DNA from 4 places in the Pseudomonas nunensis genome. Region 1 is predicted to be linked to each of the others. Evidence: predicted binding sites of a transcription regulator. Region 1 holds the regulator's gene; each other region holds the start of a gene.
What was found. Region 1 encodes FliA, which starts transcription of late flagellar genes. Its sites were predicted from a motif close to CTAAAGTTTNNNNNNNNNNNGCCGNTAA; they were not measured.
Positions count from the first base shown of each region.

Region 2: a site for FliA is predicted at 1,890-1,917, ahead of NK667_RS05715 (methyl-accepting chemotaxis protein). Genes of this name have one in related genera too.
Region 3: a site for FliA is predicted at 1,606-1,633, ahead of NK667_RS32265 (methyl-accepting chemotaxis protein). Genes of this name have one in related genera too.
Region 4: a site for FliA is predicted at 4,889-4,916, ahead of flgM (flagellar biosynthesis anti-sigma factor FlgM). Genes of this name have one in related genera too.

Region 1 covers NZ_CP101125.1:4,379,610-4,387,026, forward strand. The annotation lists gene NK667_RS19130 (chemotaxis protein CheA) at 1-1,607, opposite strand, end outside; gene NK667_RS19135 (protein phosphatase CheZ) at 1,661-2,449, opposite strand; gene NK667_RS19140 (chemotaxis response regulator CheY) at 2,472-2,843, opposite strand; gene fliA (RNA polymerase sigma factor FliA) at 3,012-3,752, opposite strand; gene fleN (flagellar synthesis regulator FleN) at 3,749-4,579, opposite strand; gene flhF (flagellar biosynthesis GTPase FlhF) at 4,696-6,030, opposite strand; gene flhA (flagellar biosynthesis protein FlhA) at 6,042-7,417, opposite strand, start outside.
Region 2 covers NZ_CP101125.1:1,276,926-1,284,342, reverse strand. The annotation lists gene NK667_RS05720 (LysR family transcriptional regulator) at 1-10, shown strand, start outside; gene NK667_RS05715 (methyl-accepting chemotaxis protein) at 166-1,848, opposite strand; gene NK667_RS05710 (Na+/H+ antiporter family protein) at 2,042-3,358, opposite strand; partial or broken gene NK667_RS32775 (PDC sensor domain-containing protein) at 3,715-5,004, shown strand; gene NK667_RS32770 (methyl-accepting chemotaxis protein) at 5,107-5,862, shown strand; gene NK667_RS05700 (MFS transporter) at 6,186-7,417, shown strand, end outside.
Region 3 covers NZ_CP101125.1:7,272,830-7,280,246, forward strand. The annotation lists gene clpB (ATP-dependent chaperone ClpB) at 1-827, shown strand, start outside; tRNA gene NK667_RS32245 (tRNA-Asn) at 1,126-1,201, shown strand; tRNA gene NK667_RS32250 (tRNA-Pro) at 1,211-1,287, shown strand; tRNA gene NK667_RS32255 (tRNA-Lys) at 1,293-1,368, shown strand; tRNA gene NK667_RS32260 (tRNA-Pro) at 1,465-1,541, shown strand; gene NK667_RS32265 (methyl-accepting chemotaxis protein) at 1,695-3,320, shown strand; gene NK667_RS32270 (HvfA family oxazolone/thioamide-modified RiPP metallophore) at 3,385-3,783, opposite strand; gene NK667_RS32275 (NAD(P)/FAD-dependent oxidoreductase) at 4,100-5,398, opposite strand; gene NK667_RS32280 (DUF3094 family protein) at 5,459-5,632, opposite strand; gene NK667_RS32285 (MOSC domain-containing protein) at 5,687-6,214, opposite strand; gene NK667_RS32290 (DUF1780 domain-containing protein) at 6,211-6,837, opposite strand; gene NK667_RS32295 (energy-coupling factor ABC transporter permease) at 6,972-7,417, shown strand, end outside.
Region 4 covers NZ_CP101125.1:662,000-669,416, forward strand. The annotation lists gene NK667_RS03035 (sensor histidine kinase) at 1-178, shown strand, start outside; gene NK667_RS03040 (glutamine synthetase family protein) at 397-1,638, shown strand; gene NK667_RS03045 (MFS transporter) at 1,708-3,090, shown strand; gene NK667_RS03050 (flagellar brake protein) at 3,171-3,917, opposite strand; gene NK667_RS03055 (flagella synthesis protein FlgN) at 4,009-4,476, opposite strand; gene flgM (flagellar biosynthesis anti-sigma factor FlgM) at 4,525-4,851, opposite strand; gene flgA (flagellar basal body P-ring formation chaperone FlgA) at 5,013-5,774, opposite strand; gene NK667_RS03070 (chemotaxis protein CheV) at 5,860-6,792, shown strand; gene cheR (protein-glutamate O-methyltransferase CheR) at 6,839-7,417, shown strand, end outside.

The DNA.
Region 1 (7,417 bases):
TTCTTGACTGCGATACCGCGCAGGACATCGGCATCCATGCCCTTGCCGTCATCAGAGATGGACAGCAGGATGTGGTCGCCTTCCTGTTCGGCAGACAGAATCACCTTGCCGCTGCGAGGCTTGCCCATCGCTTCGCGTTCGCTCGGCTCTTCGATACCGTGGTCGACCGAGTTGCGCACCAAGTGGACCAGCGGGTCGGCCAGGGCCTCGACGAGGTTCTTGTCGAGGTCGGTTTCTTCGCCGACCAGTTCCAGGTTGATCTCTTTCTTGAGCTGGCGAGCCAGGTCGCGAACCAGGCGCGGGAAGCGCCCGAAGACTTTCTTGATCGGTTGCATCCGGGTCTTCATGACCGCGGTTTGCAGGTCGGCCGTGACCACGTCGAGGTTCGACACAGCCTTGGACATGGCTTCGTCGCCGCTGTTGAGGCCCAGACGGACCAAGCGGTTACGCACCAGAACCAGTTCGCCGACCATGTTCATGATTTCGTCGAGACGCGCGGTATCAACCCGCACGGTGGTCTCGGCTTCACTGGCCGGTTTTTCCGCTGGCGGCGCAGAAGGCGCGGCGCGAGCAGGTACCGGTGCAGGCGCTGCGGTCGGTTTCGGCGCTTCAGCTTTAGGCTCGGGCGCTTTGGCCGCCGGTTTCGCGGCAGCAGCAGGTGCCTTGGCGGCAGGCGCTGTAACCACGGTGCCGGTGCCGACTTCGGTGAACTTGCCTTTGCCGTGCAATTCGTCGAGCAGCGATTCGAATTCGTGATCGGAGATCAGATCACCGCCGGCCGCTTTAGCGGTAGGCGCAGCCGGGACCGGTGCCGAAGCAATCGCCGATTCCAGCGCATCCACGGCAAAGTTGCCCTTGCCGTGCAATTGATCGAGCAGTGCTTCGAATTCGTCGTCGGTAATGTCCGAGCTGTCGCCGGCCGCTTTCGGGGCTGCTGGAGCTGCTGGTGCAGCAGGCGCTGCCACCGCATCGACCGCGAACTGGCCTTTGCCGTGCAACTGATCGAGCAACGACTCGAACTCTGCGTCGGTGATTTCGTCGCTGGCCGCAGCATTGCTGCTCGGCGCTGGCGCAGCTACCGGGGCTTCGGCCTGGGCCTTGACGGCGTTCAGCGAGTCCAGCAGTTGTTCGAATTCGTTATCGGTAATGTCGCCCGACTCGCTTTCAGCGGCCGGTTCTTCCACCGCTTCGGCAACCGGGGCTGCTTCATCGGCGGTTTGCGGCTCGGCCAGACGGGCCAGTGCCGCAAGCAATTCTGGAGTGGCAGCCGTGATCGGGCTGCGTTCGCGGACTTCGGTGAACATGCCGTTCACCGCATCCAGCGCTTCGAGAACCACGTCCATCAATTCCGAGTCGACGCGTCGTTCACCCTTGCGCAGGATGTCGAACACGTTCTCGGCGATGTGACAGCACTCCACCAGCTCGTTGAGCTGGAGGAAGCCGGCGCCCCCTTTTACAGTGTGAAAACCGCGAAAAATTGCATTGAGCAAGTCCGCATCATCTGGTCGGCTTTCCAGCTCGACCAGCTGTTCGGACAGTTGCTCTAGAATCTCGCCGGCCTCAACCAGGAAATCCTGAAGGATCTCTTCATCGGCGCCGAAGCTCATTAAGGGGGTGCTCCCAAGGTCTAAAAACCTAAAAAACCTAAAATGCTAAAACTCTAAAATCCTAGGCTGGATAACAAATCGTCCACATCGTCCTGACCGGACACAACGTCTTCTCTTTTATCGGCATGAATCTGCGGACCTTCACCCTGAGAGAGATGTTTTTGCGGATCTTTTTCAGCAAGCATCGCTTCACGGTCATGTTCGATACCCGCAAAGCGGTCTACCTGGCTGGCCATGAGCACGAGCTTGAGCAGGTTGCTTTCAACTTCGGTGACCAATTGGGTCACGCGCTTGATCACTTGACCGGTGAGGTCCTGGTAATCCTGAGCCAGCAGAATGTCGTTCAGGTTGCTCGACACCACGCGATTTTCTTCGCTGCTGCGCGTCAGGAAACCGTCGACCCGCCGGGCCAACTCACGGAACTCTTCAGCCCCGACTTCGCGACGCATAAAGCGTCCCCAGTCAGTGCTCAAGGCCTGGGCTTCCTGGCTCAGGCCATTGACCAGCGGCGTGGCGTTTTCCACCAGGTCCATGGTGCGGTTGGCAGCGGCCTCGGTCAGCTTGACCACATAACCCAGACGCTCAGTGGCATCCGTGATCTGCGAGACTTCCTCGGCTTGCGGCATGTTCGGGTCAATCTGGAAATTGACGATCGCGCTATGCAGCTCACGAGTGAGCTTGCCCACTTCCTGATACAGGCCGCGGTCACGGGTCTGGTTGAGCTCATGGATCAGTTGCACAGCGTCGCCGAACCTGCCTTTTTCAAGGCTTTCGACCAGTTCGACCGCATGTTTTTTCAGGGTCGATTCAAAATCGCCCTGTGAAGATTCGTTATGCTCCATAGCTCCCCCGTGGCGCAGTTGCTCAACCGATGCGTTCGAAAATCTTTTCGATTTTTTCTTTCAACGCCTGGGCCGTGAAGGGTTTGACCACATAGCCGTTAACACCGGCCTGGGCCGCTTCGATGATCTGCTCGCGCTTGGCTTCGGCGGTCACCATCAGCACTGGCAAGTGCTTGAGTTTTTCATCGGCGCGCACGTGGCGCAGCAGGTCGATGCCGGTCATGCCAGGCATGTTCCAGTCTGTTACCAGAAAGTCGATGCTGCCGCTGTTGAGAACCGGAATGGCAGTGGTGCCATCGTCAGCCTCGACCGTGTTGGTGAACCCAAGGTCACGCAACAGGTTTTTAATGATCCGCCGCATCGTTGAGAAGTCATCAACGATGAGGATTTTCATGTTCTTGTCCAATTCGACCTCCAAGCAGTCTTAAACGCGCCCAGCACCTGGACGCGCCATTTCAATCAATCCGGCAAAGCACTCAAATGACTGTCTGGAGCACAACAGATCGAGACCGCTGCAGTTCAACACCACACCAGCCTCGTTCGCAGTGTCCCCACACTGCCTTCAGCGCGCTCGCCACTCCCCCAAACGCCCCCGCAAACGGGCCGCGCACTGGCTGTGTAACTGGCTGACACGCGATTCGCTGACACCCAGGACCTCACCGATTTCCTTGAGGTTCAGCTCTTCGTCGTAGTACAGCGCCAACACCAGTCGCTCACGCTCCGGCAAATTGGCAATCGCGTCCGCCAATGCAGCCTGGAAACGTTCATCTTCCAGATCGCGCGACGGCTCCATATGAGCACTGGCGCCATCCTCGTGCAGCCCTTCGTGTTCGCCGTCCTGCAACAGGTCGTCGAAACTGAACAGGCGGCTGCCCAAGGTATCGTTCAAAATCCCGTAATAATCGTCGAGACTCAATTGGAGTTCGGCCGCAACCTCGTGATCTTTAGCGTCACGGCCGGTTTTAGCTTCAATCGAGCGAATTGCGTCGCTGACCATACGGGTATTGCGGTGGACCGAACGTGGTGCCCAGTCCCCCTTGCGTACTTCATCGAGCATCGCGCCACGGATTCGAATGCCCGCGTACGTTTCGAAACTCGCGCCTTTGCTGGCGTCATATTTGGTCGACACTTCAAGCAGGCCAATCATCCCGGCCTGGATCAGGTCTTCCACCTGGACACTGGCCGGCAAACGCGCCAGCAAGTGGTAAGCAATGCGTTTAACCAGTGGCGCATAACGCTCGATCAGCTCGTATTGCGAATCACGCGCCGATTTCTTGTAGAGGTTGTAGCCACTGGCTGTCATAGGACGGGTCCTGCGGTCTGTTGCACGAGACGCTCGACGAAAAATTCCAGGTGCCCGCGCGGGTTGGCCGGCAGCGGCCAGGTGTCGACTTTCTGGGCAATCGCCTTGAAGGCCAGGGCGCACTTGGAGCGCGGGAAGGCTTCGTAGACAGCACGTTGCTTCTGCACGGCCTTGCGCACGCTTTCGTCGTAAGGCACAGCACCGACGTATTGTAAGGCGACGTCGAGGAAGCGGTCCGTGACCTTGGTCAACTTGGCGAACAGGTTGCGACCTTCTTGCGGGCTCTGGGCCATGTTGGCCAGGACGCGGAAGCGGTTCATGCCGTAGTCGCGGTTGAGCAATTTGATCAGGGCGTAGGCATCGGTAATCGACGTCGGCTCGTCACACACCACCAGCAACACTTCCTGGGCTGCGCGAACAAAACTGACTACCGAGTCACCAATACCCGCAGCAGTGTCGATCACCAATACGTCGAGGTTGTCGCCGATATCGCTGAAAGCCTGGATCAGGCCGGCGTGTTGGGCCGGGCTCAGATGCACCATGCTCTGAGTGCCGGACGCGGCCGGCACGATGCGGATACCGCCGGGGCCTTGCAACAGAACGTCGCGCAGCTCGCAGCGGCCTTCGATCACGTCGGCCAGGGTACGTTTGGGCGTCAGTCCCAGCAGAACGTCGACGTTCGCCAGACCCAGATCGGCGTCCAGCAGCATGACGCGCCGGCCAAGCTCTGCTAGAGCCAGGGACAAGTTCACTGACACGTTAGTCTTCCCGACGCCACCTTTGCCGCCGGTCACCGCGATCACCTGTACGGGATGCATGCTGCCCATGTTATTTCTTTACCTTGTCTTGCATAGACGGAGGCCACATTACTGGCTGCGCGTTCATCAACTGAACAATGCATGGCAGACCATCGATGTAGGTACAAAAACTGTTCATTAGTACCTCAGCCAACCTGCTTGGTCGGGCTGTGGTAAATATCAGCGAACATGTCAGCCATGGCTTCTTCGCTGGGTTCTTCCTGCATTTGCACGCTGACCGCGCGACTGACCAACTGGTGACGCCGCGGCAGATGCAAATCATCTGGAATCCGTGGGCCATCGGTGAGGTAAGCCACCGGCAATTCATGACTGATGGCCAGGCTCAACACCTCGCCCAGACTCGCCGTCTCATCCAGTTTAGTCAGGATGCAGCCGGCCAGCCCACACCGCTTGTAGCTGTGATAAGCAGCGGTTAGAACCTGTTTCTGGCTGGTGGTTGCCAAGACCAGATAATTTTTCGATTTGATCCCGCGACCGGCCAGGCTTTCGAGCTGCATGCGCAGTGCCGGATCGCTGGCTTGAAGGCCGGCGGTATCGATCAGGATCACGCGTTTACGCAGCAATGGATCCAGCGCCTGCACCAGGGACTGGCCCGGATCGACGTGGGTCACCGACACATTAAGAATGCGGCCCAACGTCTTGAGTTGTTCCTGGGCGCCGATGCGGTAGCTGTCCATGCTCACCAGCGCGATGCTCTGCGCGCCGTACTTGAGCACATAACGGGCCGCAAGCTTGGCCAGTGTGGTGGTCTTGCCCATGCCGGCAGGGCCGACCATGGCAATCACACCGCCCTCTTCCAGTGGCTCGACTTCCGGTGTGGCGATCATCCGCGCCAGGTGCGCCAGCAACATGCGCCAAGCCTGACGAGGTTCTTCAATATCGGTAATCAGTGCAAGCAGGTCGCGGGACAACGGGCCGGACAAGCCGATGCGTTGCAGGCGACGCCACAGGTTGGCCTGGGCCGGACGGCTGCCTTGCAGCTGATTCCAGGCCAGCGAGCCGAGTTGCACTTCCATCAATTCGCGCAGGCTGTTGAGCTCGAAACGCATCGAGTCGAAAGCCCGTGGGTCGACACCGCCGGCGGCTGGCGCAGGGGCCGGCGCTGCACGACGAGGTTCGGAATACGTTGGTTCGATCAGCGGCTCGGCAGCGGTCAACGGCAGGCCGGCGAACAACTGGCGATTGGTGGTCTTGTCGCCGTTGGTCTCGCCTTCGCCACGCAGGCTCAGTTCGGCCTGGGCGGTAACGATGCGCGACTGGGTCTTGCGCAGCTCATCCTCGAGTTCCATGTTCGGAACACGCGGGGCCAGCGCCGACAGTTTGTAATCCAGGGCAGCCGTCAGCTCCACACCGCCGGCGATCCGGCGGTTGCCAATAATGGCCGCATCAGCGCCCAGCTCATCACGAACCAGTTTCATGGCCTGACGCATATCGGCGGCGAAAAAACGCTTAACTTGCATAAACCACTACCTCAGCCGTTGGGCCCTACTGTCGCAACGATGGTCACTTGCTTGTTGTCAGGGATTTCCTGATACGCCAACACGTGCAAACCCGGGACTGCCAGCCTGCCGAAACGCGACAACATCGCACGAACCGGACCGGCTACCAGCAGAATCACCGGTTGACCTTGCATCTCTTGACGCTGTGCCGCATCGATCAACGAGCGTTGCAGCTTCTCTGCCATGCTTGGCTCCAGCAGAACGCCCTCTTCCGAGCCTTGTCCTGCCTTCTGAAGACTATTGAGCAATATTTGTTCCAACCTTGGCTCAAGGGTGATAACTGGCAGCTCCGACTCAGTCCCTACAATGCTTTGGACGATTGCGCGGCTTACGCCGACGCGCACCGCGGCCACCAGCGCGGCAGTATCTTGACTCTTGCTGGCGTTGTTGGCGATGGCCTCGGCGATGCTGCGAATGTCGCGAACCGGCACTTGTTCGGCGAGCAACGCCTGCAAGACCTTGAGCAGTTGCGACAACGACACCACGCCCGGTACCAGCTCTTCAGCCAGTTTCGGCGAGCTTTTGGCCAGCAATTGCATGAGTTGCTGCACTTCTTCGTGGCCAATCAGCTCACTCGAATGCTTGTACAGAATCTGGTTCAAATGGGTTGCCACCACCGTACTGGCATCCACCACGGTGTAGCCGAGGGACTGCGCCTGGGCGCGCTGGCTGATTTCGATCCAGACCGCCTCCAGGCCAAAAGCCGGATCTTTGGCGGTAATGCCGTTCAACGTGCCGTAGACCTGGCCAGGGTTGATCGCCAGCTCGCGATCCGGGTAAATCTCGGCTTCAGCGAGAATCACGCCCATCAGGGTCAAGCGATAGGCGCTGGGTGCCAGGTCGAGGTTGTCACGAATGTGCACAGTCGGCATCAGGAAGCCCAAGTCCTGGGACAGCTTCTTGCGCACGCCCTTGATGCGCGCCAGCAACTGACCACCCTGGTTGCGATCCACCAGCGGAATCAGGCGATAGCCGACTTCCAGGCCGATCATGTCGATCGGAGTCACGTCATCCCAGCCAAGCTCCTTGGTTTCCTGGGCGCGGGCCGGGGATGGCAGCAGCTCTTGTTGACGCTTGACCTCTTGCAGGGCCTGGACCTTGACCACGCTCTGCTTCTTCCAGAACAGGTACGCGCCGCCGCCCGCCAGGGCCGCCATGCTGAGAAAGGAGAAGTGCGGCATGCCCGGCACCAGGCCCATGACTGCCATCAAACCTGCCGCCACCGCCAACGCTTTGGGCGAGGCGAACATCTGGCGACCGATCTGCTTGCCCATGTCTTCCGAGCCGGAAGCACGGGTCACCATGATCGCCGCTGCTGTGGATAACAACAGTGATGGCAATTGCGCCA
Region 2 (7,417 bases), 3.1 Mb from region 1:
CAGACCATAGTTGCCTTGTAGCAGCTGGCGCAGCCTGCGTTCGGCTGCGAAGCAGTCGCGAAATCAGGCCGCGCGGTGTGTCAGGTAAACCGCGAGGCTAGGGTTAACGACTGCTGCGCAGCCGAACGCAGGCTGCGCCAGCTGCTACAGGGAGCGTGTCGCGTTCTAGATCCGGAACTGCCCGACCAATTTACCGAGACGCTGGCCCAGGTCCGCCAGGCTGCGCGATGTCTGCGCACCGAGCTGAGTCTCATCCGCCACGCTGTCCACCGCCACCGCAATCTGATGCACGCTGCGGTTGATCTCTTCCGCCACTGCCGTCTGTTCTTCCGCAGCGCTGGCGATCTGCGCGTTCATCGAGTTGATGGTGCCGATCAACTGCGCCATGGTGTCCAGCGAAGCCCCCGCTTCGTTGGCCTGGGCCGAGGTGCCGTCGCCGGCCTCGCTGGAACGGCGCATGGCTTCCACCGCCGACTGAGTACCGGCCTGCAAACGGTCGATCATGCCCTGGATTTCCTGGGTGCTGATTTGCGTGCGGCTGGCCAGCGCGCGTACTTCGTCCGCCACCACCGCAAAGCCACGACCGGCCTCACCGGCGCGCGCAGCTTCAATGGCCGCGTTGAGGGCCAACAGGTTGGTCTGCTCGGCAATCGAACGGATCACCCCGAGCACGCTGACAATCGATGACACGTCTTTTTGCAGGCTGTCGAGGGACACACCGCTGGTGCGGATGTCGTCCACCAATGCATGAATCTTCACGATGCTGCCGGCCACCACTCGCTTGGCAGCCTGGCCTTCGGCGTCAGTTTGCTGGGCGGCGACGGCGGCGTTCTGCGCGCTCTTGGCAACTTCCTGGGCGGCGGCGGACATCTCGTTGATCGCCGTGGCGACCTGATCCGTCTCATGACGCTGACGCTCCATCGCCTGATCCGAGCGCTGGGCCTGATCGGACACCTGGTTCACCAGCCCGGTCAACTGCGAGGTCATTTCGGTGATCTGACGAACGAGGCCGTGAATCTTGTCGACGAAGCGGTTGAACGAACCGGCCAATTGACCGAGTTCATCTTCGCTGGTGATGGTCAGGCGCCGGGTCAGGTCGCCCTCGCCCGCCGCGATGTCATCGAGGTTGGCTTTCATCAAATTCAGCGGACGCAGAATCGCGTTGGCCAGCAGCATCCCCGCCGCCGCAATCACCAGCAACACCACCACGGCAATCCCGACGATGCTCAGCACCACGCCTTCCATCCGTTCGGTGACCTTGGCCTGCACCAGCGCGACCTGGGCTTCGATGCCGTCGAGGTTGACCGAGGTGCCGACCGCCATGTCCCACTTCGGCAGGTATTCGGTGTAGCCGAGCTTGGGCACCAGCACCTGGGTGTTGCCGGGCAGCGGCGAGCTGTATTCCAGATAGTGGGTGCCGTCCTTCGCGACTTTCACCAGGTCGCGGTTGACGTAGACGCCGTTCGGGTCGCGGTTGTCCTTGAAGCTCTGGCCCACGCCGTCAGGGCTGTTGGACTTGAACAGGCGCACGGTGTTGGAGTCGTAGCCGAAGAAGTAGCCGTCCTTGCCGTAGCTGATGCTCGACAGCAACTTGACCACCTGGGCCCGCGCCGCGTCATCGCCGGGGGCGGCAGCGTCGTAAAGCGGTTTGATCGCGGTCATGGCCACGGCCACGTAACTTTGCAGGGTAGCCTTGGCATCCTTGAGCAGGCTCTGGCGGGTTTCCTCGACCTCCTTGCGCGCCTGTTCCTTGAGAATGAACAGCGTGGTCAGGCTGATGACTAGCGCGAAGAGCAACACCGGGAGAACGGCAAGGGACAGGACTTTAGCCTTCAGGCTCATGCGCATGACGGTTCACTCTTTTGATTTTATTGGCGTGGTTAAAGGCTGTAACGGCAGGCCAGATCAAAAGTTGAGTGAAGCAAACACAGATCAATGTGGGAGCGGGCTTGCTCGCGAAGGCGTCGTGTCAGTCAATGATGAAGTCGACTGACACTCCGTCTTCGCGAGCAAGCCCGCTCCCACATTGGATCTCTGTTGTTCAGAGAACCATCGCTGCCACCCAGCCAAACGCCAGCAGCGGCAGGTTGTAGTGCAGGAAGGTCGGAACCACGGTGTCCCAGATGTGGTGGTGCTGGCCGTCGATGTTCAAACCGGAGGTCGGGCCCAGGGTCGAATCCGATGCTGGCGAACCGGCGTCACCCAGGGCGCCGGCCGTGCCGACGATGCACACGATCGCGATAGGGCTGAAGCCCAACTGCACGCACAGCGGCACGAAGATCGCCGCCAGGATAGGCACGGTGGAAAATGACGAACCGATGCCCATGGTCACCAGCAGGCCGACCAGCAACATCAACAACGCGCCGATGCCTTTGCTGTGGCCGATCCACGATGCAGACGCTTGCACCAGCGTCTGCACGTCACCGGTGGCTTTCATCACTTCGGCGAACCCGGAGGCGGCGATCATGATGAAACCGATCATCGCCATCATCTTCATGCCTTCGGTGAACAGGTCGTCGGTGTCGCGCCATTTCACGATGCCCGATGCCGAGAAAATCAGGAACCCGGACAGCGCACCGATGATCATCGAATCCAGCAGCAACTGAATGATGAACGCCGCCGCGATGGCCACACCGGCTACCATCAGGCTCAACGGGTTGTACGCCACTGCGACCTGCTCGACTTTCTCGATCTTTTCCAGGTCATAGATGCGTTTCTTGCGGTAGCTGATAAACGCCGCTGCCAGGCCAACCACCATGCCCAGTGCCGGAATACCCATGGCATGGGTGACGTTGATGCCGCTGATGTCCACGCCGCTGCGGGCCACGTTGGCCAGCAGGATTTCATTCAGGAAAATGTTGCCGAAGCCCACCGGCAGGAACATGTACGGCGTGATCAGGCCGAAGGTCATGACGCAGGCGATCAAGCGCCGATCCAGTTGCAACTTGGTCAGCACATATAGAAGCGGCGGCACCAGCAACGGAATAAAGGCGATATGTATCGGCAGAATGTTTTGCGATGCGATCGCCACCACCCACAGCAGGCCGATCAATAGCCATTTGACCGAGCCGCCACCGTTGGCGTGCTGGCGATCGACCATCGCCAGGGCTTTGTCAGCCAGCGCATGGGCCAGGCCGGACTTGGCAATCGCCACCGCGAAGGCGCCGAGCAAGGCGTAGGACAACGCCACCGTTGCCCCGCCACCGAGGCCGCTGTTGAAAGCCTTGAGGGTTGCGTCGATGCCCAGGCCACCGGTCAAACCACCGACCAGGGCGCCGACAATCAGCGCGATCACTACGTGCACGCGGGACAAGCTGAGTACCAGCATGACGCCGACCGCGGCAATTACAGCATTAATCATCGTTACCTCTAGGCAAGCGAAATGAGCCCGGCCGGCAGTCTGCGAAGAGCCGCCAGCGGAACAAGGAATGGGTTTTATTAGAGGGCGCGCACTGTGCCGCAGAGAGGGCGTCGTGTCAAAGCGCTTGGGCCATGCCGATGTTACGGATTGTGATAACCGACTTGGATGCACAATTGCTTTTCGTAGGAGCGAGGCTTGCCCGCGATGGCGGTGTGTCAGTCACATCAATGTTGAATGTGCCGACGCCATCGCGGGCAAGCCTCGCTCCTACAGGTCTGATTCGTCCTTAAGAAAGACGATTCGCGGCCGTTACAGTGCAAAGTCTCAGATAAATATCGAATAAGGACGTCTCCATGTCGCTCAGACAACTCTCCATCCAATGGAAAATCACCCTGCTGGCCGGGCTCTGCCTGGCGGGTATCGTGACCCTGTTGGTGGGTCTTTCGCTGTATCGCATGGAGCACAGTTCCGCGCTGGTGAAAGCGTCGAGCATGGAGATGCTCAACGAAGCCGCCCAGGCGCGGATCGAGTCCCAGGGTGAAAACCAGGCGCTGAATATTCGTCAGCAGTTCATGGACGCCTATCAATACGGCCACGGTTTCTCGCGCCAGGTGCTGTTCCTGCGCGATCAGGCCGAAAAGCGTTTTCTCGACGCCTTCGACCTGCGTGAAGACCTGACCCGCCAGGTCAAATCGGCGCTGCAAGCCAACCCGGAACTGCTCGGCCTGTCCCTGGTGTTCGAAGCCAATGCGCTGGACGGCAAGGATGAACTGTTCGCCGGCCAGGCTGAGCTCGGCAGCAACGACAAGGGCCGCTTCGCCCTGTACTGGTCGCAACCGACGCCGGGCAAAGTGACGTCGATGGCCCTGCCGGAAAGCGACATGGCCGACACCAGCACCGGCCCCAGCGGCGAGGCGGCCAACGCCTGGTTCACCTGCCCGCGCACCACGCTCAAGCCGTGTGTGATCGAACCATACTTCTATGTGATCGACGGCCAGAACGTGCTGATGACCAGCATCGTGTTCCCGCTGATGGTCAACGGCAAAGTCATCGCCTCGCTGTCGGTGGACATCAACCTCAACAGCCTGCAAGCGATCAGCCAGGGCGCGAGCAAAAAGCTCTATGACGGCCAGACCAGCGTCAGCATTCTCAGCCCGGTCGGCCTGCTCGCCGGTTACAGCCCAGACGCCAGCAAACTCAGCCAGCGCCTGGACACCGTGGACAAAACCAACGGCGCCGAGCTGATTCGGATGCTCGCCGCCAGCAGCAAAACCGCCAGCCTGCACAGCAATCAGCAGTTGAAAGTGTTGTCGCCGTTCCAGCCGATTCCGGGCGGCAAGCCTTGGGGCGTGTTGCTCGACGTGCCGGAGAAAGTCCTGGTCGGTCCGGCCGAAGCGCTGAAAAAACAACTCGACGAAAGCAACCGCGCCGGCTCGCTGGTCGAGCTCGGTCTGGGTGTGCTCGCCGCGTTGATCGGCCTGCTGCTGGTGTGGTTGATGGCCCGCAGCGTGACCAAACCGATCCTCGGCGTGGCGCATATGCTCGAAGACATCGCCAGCGGCGAAGGTGACCTGACCCGGCGCCTGGCCTATGACAAGAAAGATGAGCTGGGACAGTTGGCCGGCTGGTTCAACCGCTTCCTCGACAAGCTGCAACCGATCATCGCCGAGGTGAAACGCTCGGTGCAGGACGCGCGCAGCACGGCGGACCAATCCTCCGCCATCGCCACCCAGACCAGCGCCGGCATGGAGCAGCAATACCGTCAGGTCGATCAGGTGGCCACCGCTTCCCACGAAATGAGCGCCACCGCCCAGGACGTCGCACGCAGCGCGGCCCAGGCGGCTCACGCAGCACGAGATGCGGATCAGGCGACCCGCCAGGGTTTGACCGTGATCGACCGCACCACCGCCAGCATCGATAACCTCGCCGCCGACATGAGTGCGGCGATGGTGCAGGTCGAAGGCCTGGCGGCGAACAGCGAGAAGATCGGTTCGGTGCTGGAAGTGATTCGTGCGATCGCCGAGCAGACCAACCTGTTGGCGCTTAACGCGGCGATCGAAGCGGCGCGTGCCGGTGAAGCCGGACGCGGTTTTGCCGTGGTGGCCGATGAAGTGCGCAACCTGGCGCGGCGCACCCAGGAGTCGGTCGAGGAAACCCGCCAGGTGATCGAGCAATTGCAGAGCGGCACCCAGGACGTGGTCAACTCGATGAACAACAGCCATCGTCAGGCCCAGGGCAGCGTCGAGCAAGTCGGCCAAGCGGTGACCGCGTTGCGCCAGATCGGCGATGCGGTGACGGTCATCAGCGACATGAACCTGCAAATCGCCAGTGCCGCCGAGGAACAGAGCGCGGTGGCCGAGGAGATCAACAACAACGTCGCGACCATTCGTGACGTGACCGAGTCGCTGTCGGGACAGGCCAATGAGTCGGCGCGGGTCAGCCAGTCGCTGAACAGCCTGGCGAATCAGCAGCAGAGCTTGATGGATCAGTTCCGGGTCTGATTCAAGATCCCTCAAACACCCTAATCCCCTGTGGGAGCGGGCTTGCTCGCGAAAGCGGTGTGTCAGCCGCCATTGATTTCGACTGGCATGGCCTCTTCGCGAGCAAGCCCGCTCCCACAGGATCTCCACAGGTTCTGGGGTTTGAGCGGGCAGCGAGTGGATATTTGCGCGAACGTGATTATGCTTTAGGAAGCTTCGCCGCAACACGAGACTGTCTGTTCCATGCTTCGCGCAATCCCATGACATCAGCCCCAGGGCCTGGGTGCGACAATAAGAGTAATGAGGTGCTCCGGCCTACAACAAGAGCAAGACGGAGAAGACCCATGGCCGTAATCGACAGCACAACCACGGGCACAGGCAGCGCGCCCCACCACAGCATCACCAAGGAGGAGCGCAAGGTCATTTTCGCTTCGTCCCTGGGCACTGTTTTCGAGTGGTACGACTTTTACCTCTACGGCTCCCTCGCCGCGATCATCGCCAAGCACTTCTTCGCTGGCGTCAACGAGACAACCGCCTTCATCTTCGCCCTGCTCGCCTTCGCCGCAGGCTTCGCCGTGCGTCCGTTCGGTGCGATTGTGTTCGGCCGGTTGGGCGACATGATCGGGCGCAAGCACACGTTCCTCATCACCATTGTGATCATGGGTATCTCCACGGCCATCGTGGGTTTCCTGCCCGGCTACGCGACCATCGGCGTAGCGGCGCCGATCATCCTGATCACCCTGCGTCTGCTGCAAGGCCTGGCGTTGGGCGGTGAGTACGGCGGCGCGGCCACGTATGTCGCGGAACATGCGCCGAAAGGTAAACGCGGCTACTTCACCTCGTGGATTCAAACCACCGCGACCCTCGGCCTGTTCCTCTCGCTGCTAGTGATCCTCGCCTGCCGCACCGCGCTCGGCACCGAAGCCTTCGAGGCCTGGGGCTGGCGGATTCCGTTCCTGCTGTCGATCCTGCTGCTGATTGTCTCGGTGTACATCCGCCTGCAACTCAGCGAGTCGCCGGTGTTCTTGAAAATGAAGGAGGAAGGCAAGGCCTCAAAAGCACCGCTGACCGAATCCTTCGCCCGTTGGGAAAACCTGAAAATCGTGATCATGGCCCTGCTTGGCGGCACCGCTGGCCAAGCCGTGGTCTGGTACACCGGGCAGTTCTATGCGCTGTTCTTCCTGCTGCAAACCCTGAAGATCGACCCGCAAACCGCCAACCTGTTGATTGCCGGTTCGTTGCTGATCGGCACGCCGTTCTTCGTGATCTTCGGCAGCCTGTCCGACCGCATCGGCCGCAAGGGCATTATCATGGCTGGCTGCATTCTCGCGGCGTTGACCTACTTCCCGATCTTCCATGCGCTGACCCAATTCGGTAACCCCGACGTGTTCATCGCCCAGGAGAAAAACCCGGTCACGGTGATTGCCAATCCGGACCAGTGTTCCTTCCAGTTCGACCCGGTGGGCAAGGCCAAATTCACCAGTTCCTGCGACCTCGCCAAGACCCTGCTGGCGAAACGGGCCATCCCTTACAAGAATGACAGCGCCGAGCCCGGCACTGTGGCGCAGGTGCGCAT
Region 3 (7,417 bases), 2.9 Mb from region 1:
TTTCCAACGCGGTGCGGCGTTCGCGGGCCGGGTTGTCCGACCCGAACCGTCCGAGCGGTTCGTTCATGTTCCTCGGCCCGACCGGCGTCGGTAAAACCGAGCTGTGCAAGGCGCTAGCCGAATTCCTCTTTGATACTGAGGAGGCGATGATTCGCATCGACATGTCCGAGTTCATGGAGAAACATTCCGTGGCCCGACTGATCGGCGCACCACCAGGCTACGTAGGCTATGAAGAGGGCGGTTACCTGACCGAGGCGGTGCGTCGCAAGCCTTATTCGGTGATCCTCCTGGACGAGGTCGAGAAGGCCCACCCGGACGTGTTCAACATCTTGCTGCAAGTGCTGGAAGATGGCCGATTGACCGACAGCCATGGCCGCACGGTGGATTTCAAGAACACCGTGATTGTCATGACCTCCAACCTCGGTTCGGTGCAGATCCAGGAACTGGTGGGTGATCGTGAAGCGCAACGTGCAGCGGTGATGGATGCGATTTCCACGCACTTCCGGCCGGAGTTCATCAACCGGGTCGACGAAGTGGTGATCTTCGAGCCGCTGGCCCGGGATCAGATCGCCGGCATCACCGAGATCCAGTTGGGTCGCCTGCGCAGTCGCCTGACCGAGCGCGAGCTGAAACTGGAGCTCAGCCCTGAGGCGATGGATAAGTTGATCGCCGTCGGCTACGACCCGGTGTATGGCGCACGGCCGCTCAAACGAGCGATCCAGCGCTGGATCGAGAACCCGCTGGCACAGCTGATTCTGTCCGGGCGATTCATGCCAGGCGAGACCGCTGTCGGCCGTGTGGAAAACGACGAAATCGTTTTCGACTGAGGCGTAATGCCAGTGAAATAAAGAAGGCCTCGCATTGCGAGGCCTTTTTTTCGCCAGGCTGTTGAACTCAAAGGAAAAGGCTTGTAAAGTGCGCCCCGCAGTAAGTCACCCGGAAGGGTTTCTGCTCCCCAAGCGGAAATCTGAAATAAGTTGCAAATCATTAACTTGAATGCAATTTAGGGGGTTGACAGAGGTGCTTAAGATTGTAGAATAGCGCGCCTCAGACACACGAACGCAGCGATGCGAACGGGTCGAAGAGACGCAGTAAGCTTCACCGTTGTAAATTGAAATATGTAGTTCCGTGATAGCTCAGTCGGTAGAGCAAATGACTGTTAATCATTGGGTCCCAGGTTCGAGTCCTGGTCACGGAGCCAATTTCAAACCGGGGTATAGCGCAGTCCGGTAGCGCGCCTGCTTTGGGAGCAGGATGTCAGGAGTTCGAATCCCCTTACCCCGACCATTTTTGGGTCGTTAGCTCAGTTGGTAGAGCAGTTGGCTTTTAACCAATTGGTCGTAGGTTCGAATCCCACACGACCCACCATTTTTGAAACCAGTTAACGCTGGGGTCAGATCTTAAGATCAGAGGCCAAAAGCGCTGATCGAAGAAGGCGACTTGTGAAGGTCGCCTTTTTTTTACCGGGGTATAGCGCAGTCCGGTAGCGCGCCTGCTTTGGGAGCAGGATGTCAGGAGTTCGAATCCCCTTACCCCGACCATATTAAAAATCCTCGTATCGAAAGATACGGGGATTTTTTTGTCTTCGAAAAAGTGCAATCCCTCTTCAAGTCATCATACAACTTGCCGATAACGAGCGAACGGGGCGCATACAGCGCGTCCATTTCCAGCCATAAAAACAAAAGGCGCTCGTTATGTTGCTTCGTCAGCTGAATATTGCCCCCCGTGCGGCACTGGGGTTTGCCCTGATTGCGGTGCTGGTGGCGTTGCTCGGGGTGTTCGCACTGGGGCAGATGTCGAGCATTCGAGACAGTGAGGTGGCGGTTGAAAGCCAATGGTTGCCGAGCATCCGTGGTGGCGATGAAATCCGCGAGATCATGCTGCGCATCCGCACCATCTCCCTGCGCATGGCCCTGGATCAGGACCCGAAGAACATTCCCCAGTACCGCAGCCAGATGGACACCCGGGACAAGGAGCTGAGCGACAAGATTGCTGCCTACGACAAACTGGTCAACACCGCTGAAGGCAAGCAGTTGTATGACCAGTTCAAGAGCACCTTCGCCGCTTACCGCTCGGGTATCGCCCAATCGTTCACCCTGGCCGAGCAGGGCCGTCGCGATGAGCTGACCAAACTGCTGCTGGTGGACATGAAGACCGTGGTCGATGGCTCCGGCAAACAGCTGAATGACCTGGCGGACCTGTTCGCCAAACAAGTCGCCGCCGAAAGCCAGAAATCTGCGGCGCACTACGAAACCTCGCGCACCATCGTCAGTCTGTTCATCGGCCTGGCGGCGCTGGCCACCGTCGGCCTGGCGATGTTGCTGACCCGCAGCATCGTGCGTCCCTTGAATGAAGCGGTAAACGCTGCGGAAAACGTGGCCCGGGGCGATCTGACCAACCCGATCGAAACCCATGGCAGCGATGAAGTCAGCCGTTTGCTCAAGGCGCTGGCGACCATGCAGCAGAATTTGCGTGAAACCCTGCAAGGCATCAGCGGCTCGGCCACCCAACTGGCCACGGCGGCGGATGAATTGAACGCGGTCACCCTCGACAGTACTCAGGGCCTGCAACAGCAAAACAACGAAATCGAACAAGCGGCCACGGCGGTCAACGAGATGACCACCGCTGTGGAGGAAGTCGCACGCAACGCGGTGTCTACGTCCGACGCTACGCGTCAGTCCAGCGAGTCGGCGCACCTGGGCCAGGAACGCGTCAGCGAAACCGCCAGCGCGATCAGCGCTCTTGCCAGCGACGTACAGCACACCGGTGAGTTGGTGCAGTCCCTGGCCAATCAATCCCAGAATATCGGCAAGGTGCTGGACGTGATTCGCGCCATCGCCGAGCAAACCAACCTGCTGGCGCTCAACGCTGCGATTGAAGCGGCGCGGGCGGGGGAGAGTGGTCGCGGTTTTGCGGTGGTGGCCGACGAAGTGCGGGCGTTGGCGCACCGCACCCAGCAATCGACCCAGGAAATCGAACAAATGGTCCAGGGCATGCGCAGCGGCTCGACCTTGGCGCTGGATTCCATGCAAGCCAGCGCTTCCCGGGCTGCCAGCACGCTGGTTTTGGCCGAGCGCGCTGGCGAGGCCTTGCAGACCATCACCGCGTCGGTGCATGAGATTCACGAGCGCAACCTGGTGATCGCCAGCGCCGCCGAAGAACAGGCGCAAGTGGCAAGGGAAGTCGATCGCAACCTGGTGAATATCCGCGACCTGTCGGTACGCTCCGCCGCCGGTGCCGATCAGACCAGCGCCTCCAGCCATGAGCTGTCAAAACTGGCCAATGCCCTGCAGGGCATGGTGCAACGCTTTCGCGTGTAAATCTGTCAGGCACAAAAAAGCCGCGCTTCCCGTCGAGGGATGCGCGGCTTGTTTGTTCTGAGGCTTAGGCGCCGTCTTGGTCTTTCAGGTGTTCGAACAGGCCTTTTGGCATTTTCTTGCCGTTGGCTTCGAAGTTGGCTTTCACGTTGTTGTAAGCCTCTTGCTCGTCGATGAAACCGTCATGGTTGGTGTCGATCTTGTCGAAGTTGGACTTCGGCGCGACGGCCTGGAATTCGGCACGGGATACTTTGCCGTCGCCATCGGTGTCGGTCTTGGCCATCGACGCATCGCCGCACTTGCCTTCGCCACACTTGCCTTCAGGGGTTTTCACCGTTTGCTCGGCCGATGCCAGCAGGTAGCCTTGGGTCAGTGGCTGGGCCGCGAATACGGAACCAGTCAACATCATGCCACCGGCTAAAACAGCGCCGAGCAGACCGATAGTGTTTTTAGTAGTACGGGACATTTGAAATCTCCTGGGTTGCACGACACAACCGCTCGATAAAGGATGCCGCGTAGTGCGGCGTTAACCGAAGCAGGCGGTGCCTTGCTCGGGTGTGGCCATTTAGCCGGGCGGGTGTATCGCTACTGTGTCGTGCAAGGGGGAGTTTGTAAGCGAAGGGGCAAAATCGTGGGGCGGGATACAGTGAGACACACATCCAAGAGTTGATGCAGAACAAATGTGGGAGCGGGCTTGCTCGCGAAGGCGGTGTGTCATTCAACAGTGATGTCGACTGACACTCCCTCCTCGCGAGCAAGCCCGCTCCCACAGGGGGTTTGTGTTAATGCAATTTAAGGCGCGGCTCAGTCCCACGCCCAATTTTGCTACCCAGCATCAACATCGCCGTGCGAAACGCGCCATACAACGCCATCTGGTGCATCCGGTACAGCGACACGTAAAACATCCGCGCCAGCCAGCCTTCCAGCATCACGCTGCCGGTGAGGTTGCCCATCAAGTTACCCACAGCCGAAAAACGCGACAGCGAGATCAGCGAACCGTAGTCGGTGTATTTGTATTCCGGCAACGCCTTGCCTTCGATCCGCAGCTTCAGGGATTTGGCCAGCAACGACGCCTGTTGATGCGCAGCCTGGGCGCGTGGCGGTACATTGCGGTCGGTGCCCGGTTGCGGGCAGGCGGCGCAGTCACCGAAGGCGAAGATGTTCTCGTCGCGGGTGGTTTGCAGGGTTGGCAGCACCTGCAGTTGATTGATGCGGTTGGTTTCCAGGCCATCGATGTCCTTGAGGAAACCCGGTGCACGAATCCCGGCGGCCCAGACTTTCAGGCTGGCGTTGATCACCTTGCCATCGGCGGTGATCAGGCTTTCGGCCGTGACTTCGCTGACCGCCGCGTTGGTCATCACGTTGACCCCGAGTTTCTCCAGGGTTTTATGCACAGGTCCGCCGATGCGTTCCGGCAGGGCTGGCAGCACCCGAGGCCCGGCTTCGATCAGGGTGATGTGCATGTTTTCCGGTTTGATCCGGTCCAGACCGTAAGCCGCCAGTTCATGCGCAGCGTTGTGCAGTTCTGCCGCCAGCTCAACGCCGGTAGCACCAGCGCCGACGATGGCCACGCTGATCTGTTCCACCACATCGGTTTGCCCGGCATGGGCGCGCAGATAGTGGTTGAGCAGTTGTTGATGGAAACGCTCGGCCTGTTTGCGGGTGTCGAGGAACAGGCAGTGTTGCGCCGCGCCCTGGGTGCCGAAATCGTTGGTGGTGCTGCCGACCGCGATCACCAGCGAGTCGTAGCCCACTTCGCGCGCCGGGACCAGTTCAATGCCGGCTTCGTCATACGTGGCGGCCAACTGGATTTTTTTCTGTGCGCGATCAAGCCCGCTCATGCGCCCCAGCTGGAACTCGAAGTGGTTCCATTTCGCCTGGGCAACATAGTTGAGTTCGTCTTCGGAAGAGTTGAGCGACCCGGCCGCCACTTCGTGCAACAGCGGTTTCCAGATGTGGGTAAGGTTCGCGTCGACCAGCATCACACTGGCCGTGCCACGCTTGCCTAGAGTCTTACCCAGACGGGTAGCCAACTCCAGACCGCCGGCGCCGCCGCCAACGATGACAATACGATGAGTCATGGGGATATCTCGCAAGGCTAAAAGAAATCGGTGCGATTACCCGAGCGAGCGCGAGGCAGCTCATAGCGTCAGGTAACCGATAAGGCGGCTCAGCAAGCCCAAACCAATGGTCACTGCCAGCACCAGCACCAAGAGCATCCACGGCCGGAAAGGCCGGCGCTCGACTCGGTGTTGGGACAAGTGCAGGTACTCTTCGACATGCTTCTGGTCGTCTGGGTTCAGGCGGCTGGTCATATTGGGCCTCGTCAGGGGTAGACGTTGCTGAATGTGTAGAAGCTACAGGCTGATTTAACGAACGTTGAACGGAGCATAGCCGCTGTCGGGGACAGGCTCGACGCTCACCGTGTCGTCCAGTCGAATGATTCCACTTTGTAACACCCGGGCAGTGATTCCGCCATGGCCGCGAACCGCTTGAAAAGTCCCGGGGCCGAGGTTGTTTTGCAGGCGTGCGCACGGTTGGCACCAGCCCGTGGTTTCGAAAATCGCCTGGCCAATCTTGAAGCGCCGGCCCTTGAGGCTGAACAAGTTGATCCCGCTGACGACGATGTTGCGCCGCAGGTCATTCGGCAGCACCGGTTGATCGTCCGGGCGACCCATGAGCGAACTGATCACCGCCAGGTGTTCCCACTGAATCAACGTCACCTGCCGGGCATTGCGCACGCCGGGGCGGGCCTTGTCGCCGGTCAAACCGGCTTCAAGTCGAGCTTCCACGACGTCCAGTTCAATCATCGGCACATGCGACGCCGGGCGCACGCCGATCCAACGCACACGGCCGACTTGCGGGACTTCGGCAATCAACTCCTGCAATGGGCTCACAGGCTGATCCCGACATCGAAGACGATGCTGCGTCCCAGGTTGCTGCGCAGGAAGTCCGGCGCGTCGGGATGAGCGAACAGCACCCGGGCGAATGTCGGCCCGACCAGTGACAGCGAGCGCCAACCCTGGCGCAGGTATTCAGTGGGCGGAGGGAAGTGGCTGTTGAGGTCCAGCACTTCGCGCTTGAGGCTGGCGAAGGCAATGATGTCCAGTTCCCCCAGGTCCATGCCGCGTTCTTTGTAGTTGTGGGCTTTTTTGCGCAAAGTCGGCGCCAGTCTCAGCAGGAATTCATTGGCCGGAATGCGCCGGGGCTTGGCCTCGCGGCGCACCAGCGAACTGAGGGAAAACGCGCTGCGCCGGCGTTGTAGTTCGTCGCGCCATTCGTCGTTGAGGCGCCGGCCTTCGTCGAGCACGAAGAACACCTCGAAACTGGCATCGCGAAACAGCACGTCCGGCGGCTCGCCGGCAGGGGCGAATTCGTCGGCGCGATAGGGAATGTTCAGGCCTTGCAGCAGGCGCTGGCAGACCCAACGCTCACGCTCCCATTTGCGGGCATTGGACAGGAACGCGTTGGCTTGCTCGGCCGCGATGGTCAGCAGGCGTAAATAATCTGAGTCATCCATAGGCCCAAGCTTAGCGTTCAAATGCGACAAGCAGAAAGCTTTGCATCCACTGGAGGCACATTTGCGCCGGTGTATGCTGGCATGGAGCCGTAATCCAACAAGGAGTGTGTCGTGGTGTTCAAGGGGATCGCGTCATGATCGGCGCAGAGTTGCTGTCACCGCAAAGCCTGGCGGTCGGCTGGCTGATTTACGTACCCGTGGTGATCTGGGCGATTTGCCGCGCGCCGTGGGTCGAGTTATTCACCGACAGTCGCCGCCAGCATTTGCTGTTCGGCACGGTGTTCGCGCTGTTTATGTTGTGGCTGGTGCGACGGGATTTTGATACGGGCGTGTCGTATCACTTTATCGGCATGACTGCGGTGACGTTGCTGCTGGACTGGCCGCTGGCGATTCTCGGTGGGTTGATCGCGCAACTGGGCTTGGTGGCGCTCGGGCGCCAGGACCTGGCCGCCGTCGGGGTGAATGGCGCGTTGATTATTCTGCTGCCGGTGCTGGTCACCGAGTGCTGCGCGATCCTGGTCGAGCGTGCGCAACCGCGTAATCCATTTGTGTATATCTTCGTTTCCGGTTTCTTTGCAGC
Region 4 (7,417 bases), 3.6 Mb from region 1:
CGAGCGCCAGGCCGATTATGTGCAAGGCATCAACCAAAGTTCTGGCAGCACTGGCCTGGGCTTGTACTTCGCCGGGCGGATTGCGGCGTTGCATCAGCGCAATGGCGTCGGCGGCTATACCCGCATCAGCAATGGCGGCCCGTTGGGCGGCGGAGTCTTTAGCCTGTACCTGCCGTGACGTGATCCCCCGACATCGGTTGGTTTTTTGTTCGGGAGTGCTTGATATTCCGAACGGCCGGAGCCTATTTTGTACGGGTCGCCGTTCGCGGCTCGCACAACAACAAGGATTGCGTCATGACAACCGATGGCCAGCGTTCACTCGCTCAGCGATTGACGGGCATTGATGAGATTGAATGTGTCACGCCGGATTTGAACGGCGTACCACGGGGCAAGGTAATGACCGCCGAGGGCTTCCTCGAAGGGCGACGGTTGCAGATGGCGCGGGGTGTGCTGCTGCAATGCATCATGGGCGGATATCCGCCAGCGCGTTTTTACGGCAGCGATGATGGCGACCTGGCGCTGGTGCCGGACCCGGCGCAGATTCATCGCCTGCCTTGGAGCAAGCACCCACGGGCATTCGCGATTTGCGATGCGGACGAACTGACCGGGGAGAGCTCTTCTCTATCGACTCGCGGCCAGCTCAAAGCGGTGATTGCGCGTTACGCCGCACGCGGCCTCGCGCCAGTGGTGGCGACCGAGTTGGAGTTCTTTGTCTTCGCGCCCAACACCGATCCGACGCAACCCTTCCAGCCGCCGTTGGGCCTGGATGGTCGTCGCGAGGACGGTCATTCGGCGTTCAGTGTCAGCTCCAATAACGGCTTACGGCCGTTCTTCAGTGAAGTCTATGAATGCATGGCGGCCCTGGGCTTGCCTCGCGATACCTTCATGCACGAAATGGGCGTCAGCCAGTTTGAGATCAATCTGCTGCACGGCGATCCACTGCTGCTGGCCGACCAGACCTTTTTGTTCAAGCACCTGCTCAAGGAAGTCGCGCTCAAACACGGCCTGACGGTGGTCTGCATGGCCAAGCCATTGGCACACACGCCGGGCAGTTCGATGCATATTCACCAGAGCATCATCGAGATCGCCAGCGGCCGAAACGTGTTTAGCGACAAGGCTGGGGAACCGACGGCGACCTTCCGTCATTTCATCGGCGGACAACAGGCCGGCATGGCCGACTTCACGGCGTTGTTTGCGCCGAACGTGAACTCCTATCAGCGCTTGTGCCATCCGTTTGCGTCACCGAATAATGCCTGCTGGTCCCACGACAACCGGGCGGCGGGTTTGCGCATTCCGGCCAGTTCGCCTGTGGCCCGTCGCGTGGAGAACCGCTTGCCAGGCGCCGATGCCAACCCGTACCTGGCGATCGCCGCCAGCCTCGCCGCCGGGCTGCACGGCATCGAAAACGAGCTGGAACCGAGCGAGTCCATTCAGGGTGAATTCGTGGTGCCGGATAATCTTTCGTTGCCATGTACCTTGCACGCTGCCCTCGAACGTCTGAAACGTAGCCAATTGGCGAAGGAACTGTTTGGCAAGGAGTTCATCGAAGGTTACATCGCTTCGAAGACCATGGAGTTGACCAGCTTCTTTGATGAAATTACTCCCTGGGAACGGCGTGTTTTAGCAGCCCAGGCCTGACGATTCTTCGTCTCCGGGCTATCGTTTTCGATAGCCCGATCCCACTGCAAGGAGCCGCTCGGAACGCCGATGCGCCAAATCTGGAAATCCTTTCGAGCGCTGTATTTTGCCTCGCTGATGATGTTGATCGGCTCGGGCCTGTTAAGTACCTATCTGGGCTTGCGCCTGGCCGCCGACAATGTCGACAGCTTGTGGGTCGGTGCGCTGATGGCGGCCAACTATTTCGGCCTGGTGCTGGGTGGCAAGATTGGCCACCGGCTGATCGCCCGGGTCGGGCATATCCGCGCCTATGCGGCGTGCGCCGGGATTGTCGGCGCCGCAGTGTTGGGCCACGGATTGATTGACTGGCTGCCTGCGTGGCTGTTTCTGCGGGTCATCGTCGGCCTTGGCATGATGTGCCAATACATGGTGATCGAGAGCTGGCTCAATGAGCAGGCGGAAGCCAAGCAGCGCGGGTTGGTGTTCAGCGGTTATATGATCGCCTCGTACCTGGGACTAGTCTTGGGTCAGCTGATTCTGGTCCTGCATCCGGCCTTGGGCCTGGAACTGCTGATGCTGGTCGCTCTGTGTTTTGCGCTGTGTCTGGTGCCGGTGGCCCTGACCCGACGCATTCACCCGGCACCTCTGCATCCGGCACCGATGGAGCCACGGTTCTTCATCAAGCGCGTGCCGCAGTCGTTGAGCACGGTGTTGGGTGCCGGGTTGATCGTCGGCTCGTTCTACGGTCTGGCGCCGCTGTATGCCTCGCAGCAGGGCTTGTCCACTGAGCAGGTCGGTCTGTTCATGGGTAGCTGCATTTTTGCCGGGCTGGTGGTGCAGTGGCCGCTGGGCTGGCTGTCCGATCGCTATGACCGGGCGCTGCTGATCCGTTGCTTTGCCTTGTGCCTGGCGGTGGCCGCGTTGCCATTGGCGATCATGACCGAAGTGCCGCTGGAGGTGCTATTCATCGCCGGGTTCCTCTGCTCACTCGTGCAGTTCTGCCTGTATCCGTTGGCCGTGGCGTTCTCCAATGACCACGTCGAGGGTGATCGCCGGGTGTCCCTGACGGCCATGCTGCTGGTGACCTACGGCGTTGGCGCCAGTATCGGGCCGTTGGTGGCCGGCGTACTGATGAAGCTGTTCGGCAGCCACATGTTGTATGCCTTCTTCAGTTTCTTCGCGCTGGTGCTGGTGTGGCGGATTCGCCCGAAAGCGGTGACTAATCTGCATGTGGTCGACGACGCGCCACTGCATCACGTGGCCATGCCCGACAGCATGTCGAGTTCACCGTTGGTGGCGGCCCTCGACCCACGGGTGGATGAACAAGTGGTACAGGATCAGATGCAAAATCCGATCGAGCCTGTACCAGAGCCCGAACCAGAACCTGAGCCCGATCCATCCCCAGAGGATCCGAACGATCCGGAAGACCCGGACGCCGGTCGCGAACAGAGCTTCACTGAGGCCAGGCCTTAAAATCGACGCATAAAAAAACGGGCAGTCTCCGCAAGGGACTGCCCGTTTTTATTGAAGCGCCTGCACTTAATCTCGAAAAATCACATGTCGTCTTTGTCGAAACGGCGGGCTTCGCGTTGCAATTGATAAACGAAGCGCTCGACCTGCCGTTGTACCAGGCCGCTCATGTTGTGAAAGCGCACACCGGCGAAGGTTGTGGAGATTCTTTCTTCGAAGTGCAGGTAACGCAATTCAACCGGCGCGGTCATGCTGCCGAAGGGCAGGGCAGCGATGAAACGGTCGTAGACCTGGCCCAGTTGCAGGCTGGAGGTGATATCACCCTCGAAGCGCAGCTTGCAGCCGGTGGCGGAGATGTCCAGCAACTTGCCGCTGATCGGCGACTTGAGCTTTTCACCGCCCAACTCGACACTGACCAGTTGCGCCAGCTTCAATGCCGCGCGAAAGGCATTGCGGCGCTGGTGATAAACCACTTCGGAAGGCAGCGCGCCACGGTAGCAACGACTGCCGCCGGATTCGTCGATGGTCAGCGGACCGTTACTTTCCCAGGCAATGCGCACGCCGTCGTGAAAGCCTTCGACCTTGAACGGTTCGCCAGCCAGCAGGAAGCGTTCACCGTCGCGGGGGATCATTTCATCCAGGGCAATCATGTTGCTTTCACGATCAAGGTCCACCAGATAACTCTGGAAGCGCTGGTTGCGCTCATGGAACGTGATGATCAGCGGGTCATGGCTGTCTTGCAGCTGCCGAAGGTTGCCGGAGATCTCCAGAGGTGTGGTAAGCACCTTGGGTGGTTGCGGAGCGTCTTCCGCGCTTGAGGCATTGAACACGGTTCATCAATCTCCAGACAAAATATGACTACTAGCGGGCATTCTGCCAGTATGTTTCGCGTCTTGATAGGGCGTGCTCATTGGCGGCGTATCAAGCCTGGCTGAGCGGACGTGGCTTGGCCATCTTCGCGGTCGATCCGCGGGCATCATAGAGTGCTGGAGGTTCGCCACCGGTGAGGATTTTCAGCTGATTGGCCGTGGCGGCCTGCTGCATCAGGATCGACTGGCCATTCTTGACGTTCGCTGCCTGGCATTGAGCCAGGAGGTCGGTCAGCACATCGCCTTGTTGCAGCAACTGATCGCCGATGCTCGAGTGGCTGGCGAGTTGCTCAAGGCCGTTGCGAGTCATGGGCAGGTTGAGGCTGGCGAGGATTTCGCTGCGCTTGCGGCCATGCTGTTCGAGCAAAATGATCAGTGCCTGTTTCTGCGCCAGAATTTCTTCGAGCAGAGGCATGTCGCGACCGTGCAAGGCGAGGGACTCGGTTTGCAGTAACTCCAGCAAGCGTTGCGCTGGAGCAAAGTCGTCGGTGATCAGTTGCAGTAGATTAGTGTCGTGCATGGCTGGCCTTGGGTTTTAAGCGTCCAAAAGCCTGGCGCAGGCGGTGGCCTAGCGCTGGGCTTCGAAGTTGAGCAGTTTGCTGGCTACACGGCTGCTGTCGACTTTATAGCTGCCATCGGCAATCGCTGCTTTCAACTCGGCCACACGGGCGTTGTCGACGGCAGGCTGATCGCGCAGCTTGTCAGTGACCTTCTGCAACTGTTGAGCCTCATTGCTGAGATGTACCGATTCCCCGCTTGCGACGGTACTGGCCTGTTCGGCCGGGGTATTCAGCGGCGCGGATTTGCCGGCGTCGGCGGTTTCCTTGGCAACGCTGGTACGTGTACTGCCCGTAAGTGACGAGGAGCTGTTTAAACGGCTGAAATCGATGACCATGATAAAAAAACCTCTGGGTATTTGGACGCTTGCCATGTTTTCGGCAATACCTGCGAAAACTTTAGGCTCATTTAAGCAATGAGCTGCATGCGCCAGCGCTGCATGGGCACAGTTTAGGTAACAGCCTGCCAGAGCGCCATAGTCTTACCCATCACAGAGCTCTACATGGACACTTCCACTTGCCCCGGCGCGGTGACTTGCGCCTTGATGACTCGCATCGAATTAAGGTTTTTAACCCGTATTTGCTCGGCCAAACCGCCATTGGAGAGGGCTTCGCCCGGCATGCGAACACTGAGCGTACCACTGCGTGCGGTAATCACCACCTGATCACCTTTGCGCACGACTTCCGCCTGTTCCAGGTGGACGAGGGTAATCACCTGATCGCCTACCGTTGGTCGGGTAAGTTTCTGTCCAATCGCCTGGTCAACCGAAGTGAAATATCCCTGGTTGATCAGGCTGATGTCGCGCTCGCGCATAGCGACATCGCCGGGTTCGATAATGCCCGCGCGCTTGAGTGGTCGAGTGGTGATCACAACGTCTCGAAACAGGCGCACTTGAGCGGGCACGAACACTGTCCACGGGGAGCTGCCCTCGCAGCGGACCTTGACCGTTACCCGACCGATCGGGGTGGCCGGGCTCTCCAGCGAGGCTGTCAATTCCTTGTCGCACATGGGCATACGCAGCCGCGGATCGAGCTGCTTGACCTCGATTTCGTAGCGGCCTTCCGTTTGACTGGTGGCCAGATAGTCTTCTACGGTGAATTCAAGAAAGCCCTGAGTGACGCCGATAAGCATGTCAGGCAAGGTAACCGCGTCAGCAACGGCAGGGCTGCCAAGAGGCAACAGGCAAACAGCCGACACCGCGCAAAGCAATTTGCGGTAGTTTGATGTCAGGTGTCGGAAAAATGTCGTTTGTTTGTTCATACGGGTTAAAAAGCAAGCGCCGTGCCGTTTAGTGATGAATGTGCGTCGCAACACAACTTAGCGTTGTTGGTGTAGGAGTCTGGGCATGGCTGGTGTAATGGATTCGGTAAACCAGCGCACGCAACTGGTAGGGCAGAATCGCCTTGAGCTGTTGTTGTTCCGTCTCGACGGCCAGCAGCTGTATGGGATCAACGTGTTCAAGGTTCGTGAGGTGCTGCAATGCCCCAAACTGACTCTGATGCCCAAGTCCAGTCCCGTCGTGTGCGGTGTGGCAAATATTCGTGGGGCGACCATCCCGATCCTTGATCTGGCGATGGCCACCGGTGCCGGTGCACTTAAAGATCAAAGCAATCCCTTCGTGATCATCACGGAGTACAACACCAAGACCCAAGGCTTCCTGGTCCGGTCGGTAGAGCGCATCGTCAACATGAACTGGGAGGAGATCCATCCGCCACCCAAGGGCACGGGACGCGATCATTACCTCACGGCTGTGACTCGGGTCGACAATCAGTTAGTCGAAATCATCGACGTCGAGAAGATCCTCGCGGAGGTGGCGCCGACGCCGGAAGCGATTTCGGTGGGTGTGGTCGATGTCGAAACCCAGCACAAGGCGTTGTCCTTGCGAGTGCTGACGGTCGATGACTCGTCGGTGGCGCGCAAGCAGGTCACGCGTTGCCTGCAAACGATCGGTGTCGAAGTGGTGGCGCTGAACGACGGTCGGCAAGCGCTGGAATACCTGCGCAAACTGGTCGATGAGGGCAAGAAGCCGGAAGAAGAGTTCCTGATGATGATCTCCGACATCGAGATGCCGGAGATGGACGGGTACACCCTGACGGCCGAGATCCGCGCTGACCCACGCATGCAAAAGCTTCATATCATCCTGCATACTTCGTTGTCGGGTGTATTCAATCAGGCGATGGTCAAGAAAGTCGGTGCCGATGACTTCCTTGCCAAATTCCGCCCTGATGACCTGGCATCCCGGGTAGTCGACCGGATCAAAGCAGCAGATATCAGCTAGGGGCCTTTTGCCCTTGGCGTTCAACACGATTTAAGAGGCGGTATCTTTGTCTACGGGTAATTTGGATTTCGAACAGTTCCGGGTCTTCCTGGAAAAAGCCTGTGGCATTTTGCTCGGTGAAAACAAGCAATACCTGGTCTCGAGCCGTCTCAACAAACTGATGGAACAGCAGGGCATCAAATCCCTGGGTGAGCTGGTCCAGCGCATCCAGACCCAGCCGCGCAGTGGTTTGCGCGAGATGGTGGTGGATGCCATGACGACCAACGAAACCCTGTGGTTTCGTGACACCTATCCGTTTGAAGTCTTGAAGAACAAGGTACTGCCCGAAGCGATCAAGGCTGCTCCCGGTCAACGGCTGCGCATCTGGTCGGCGGCGTGTTCGTCGGGTCAGGAACCGTATTCGCTGTCGATGTCGATCGACGAGTTCGAGCGGACCAACATGGGCCAGTTGAAGATGGGCGTGCAGATCGTTGCCACCGACCTGTCCGGCACCATGCTGACCAACTGCAAGACCGGCGAGTACGACAGCCTGGCAATCGGTCGCGGCCTGTCGCCCGAGCGTTTGCAACGTTTCTTCGATCCGAAAGGGCCTGGACGTTGGGCGATCAAGGCGCCGATCAAAAGC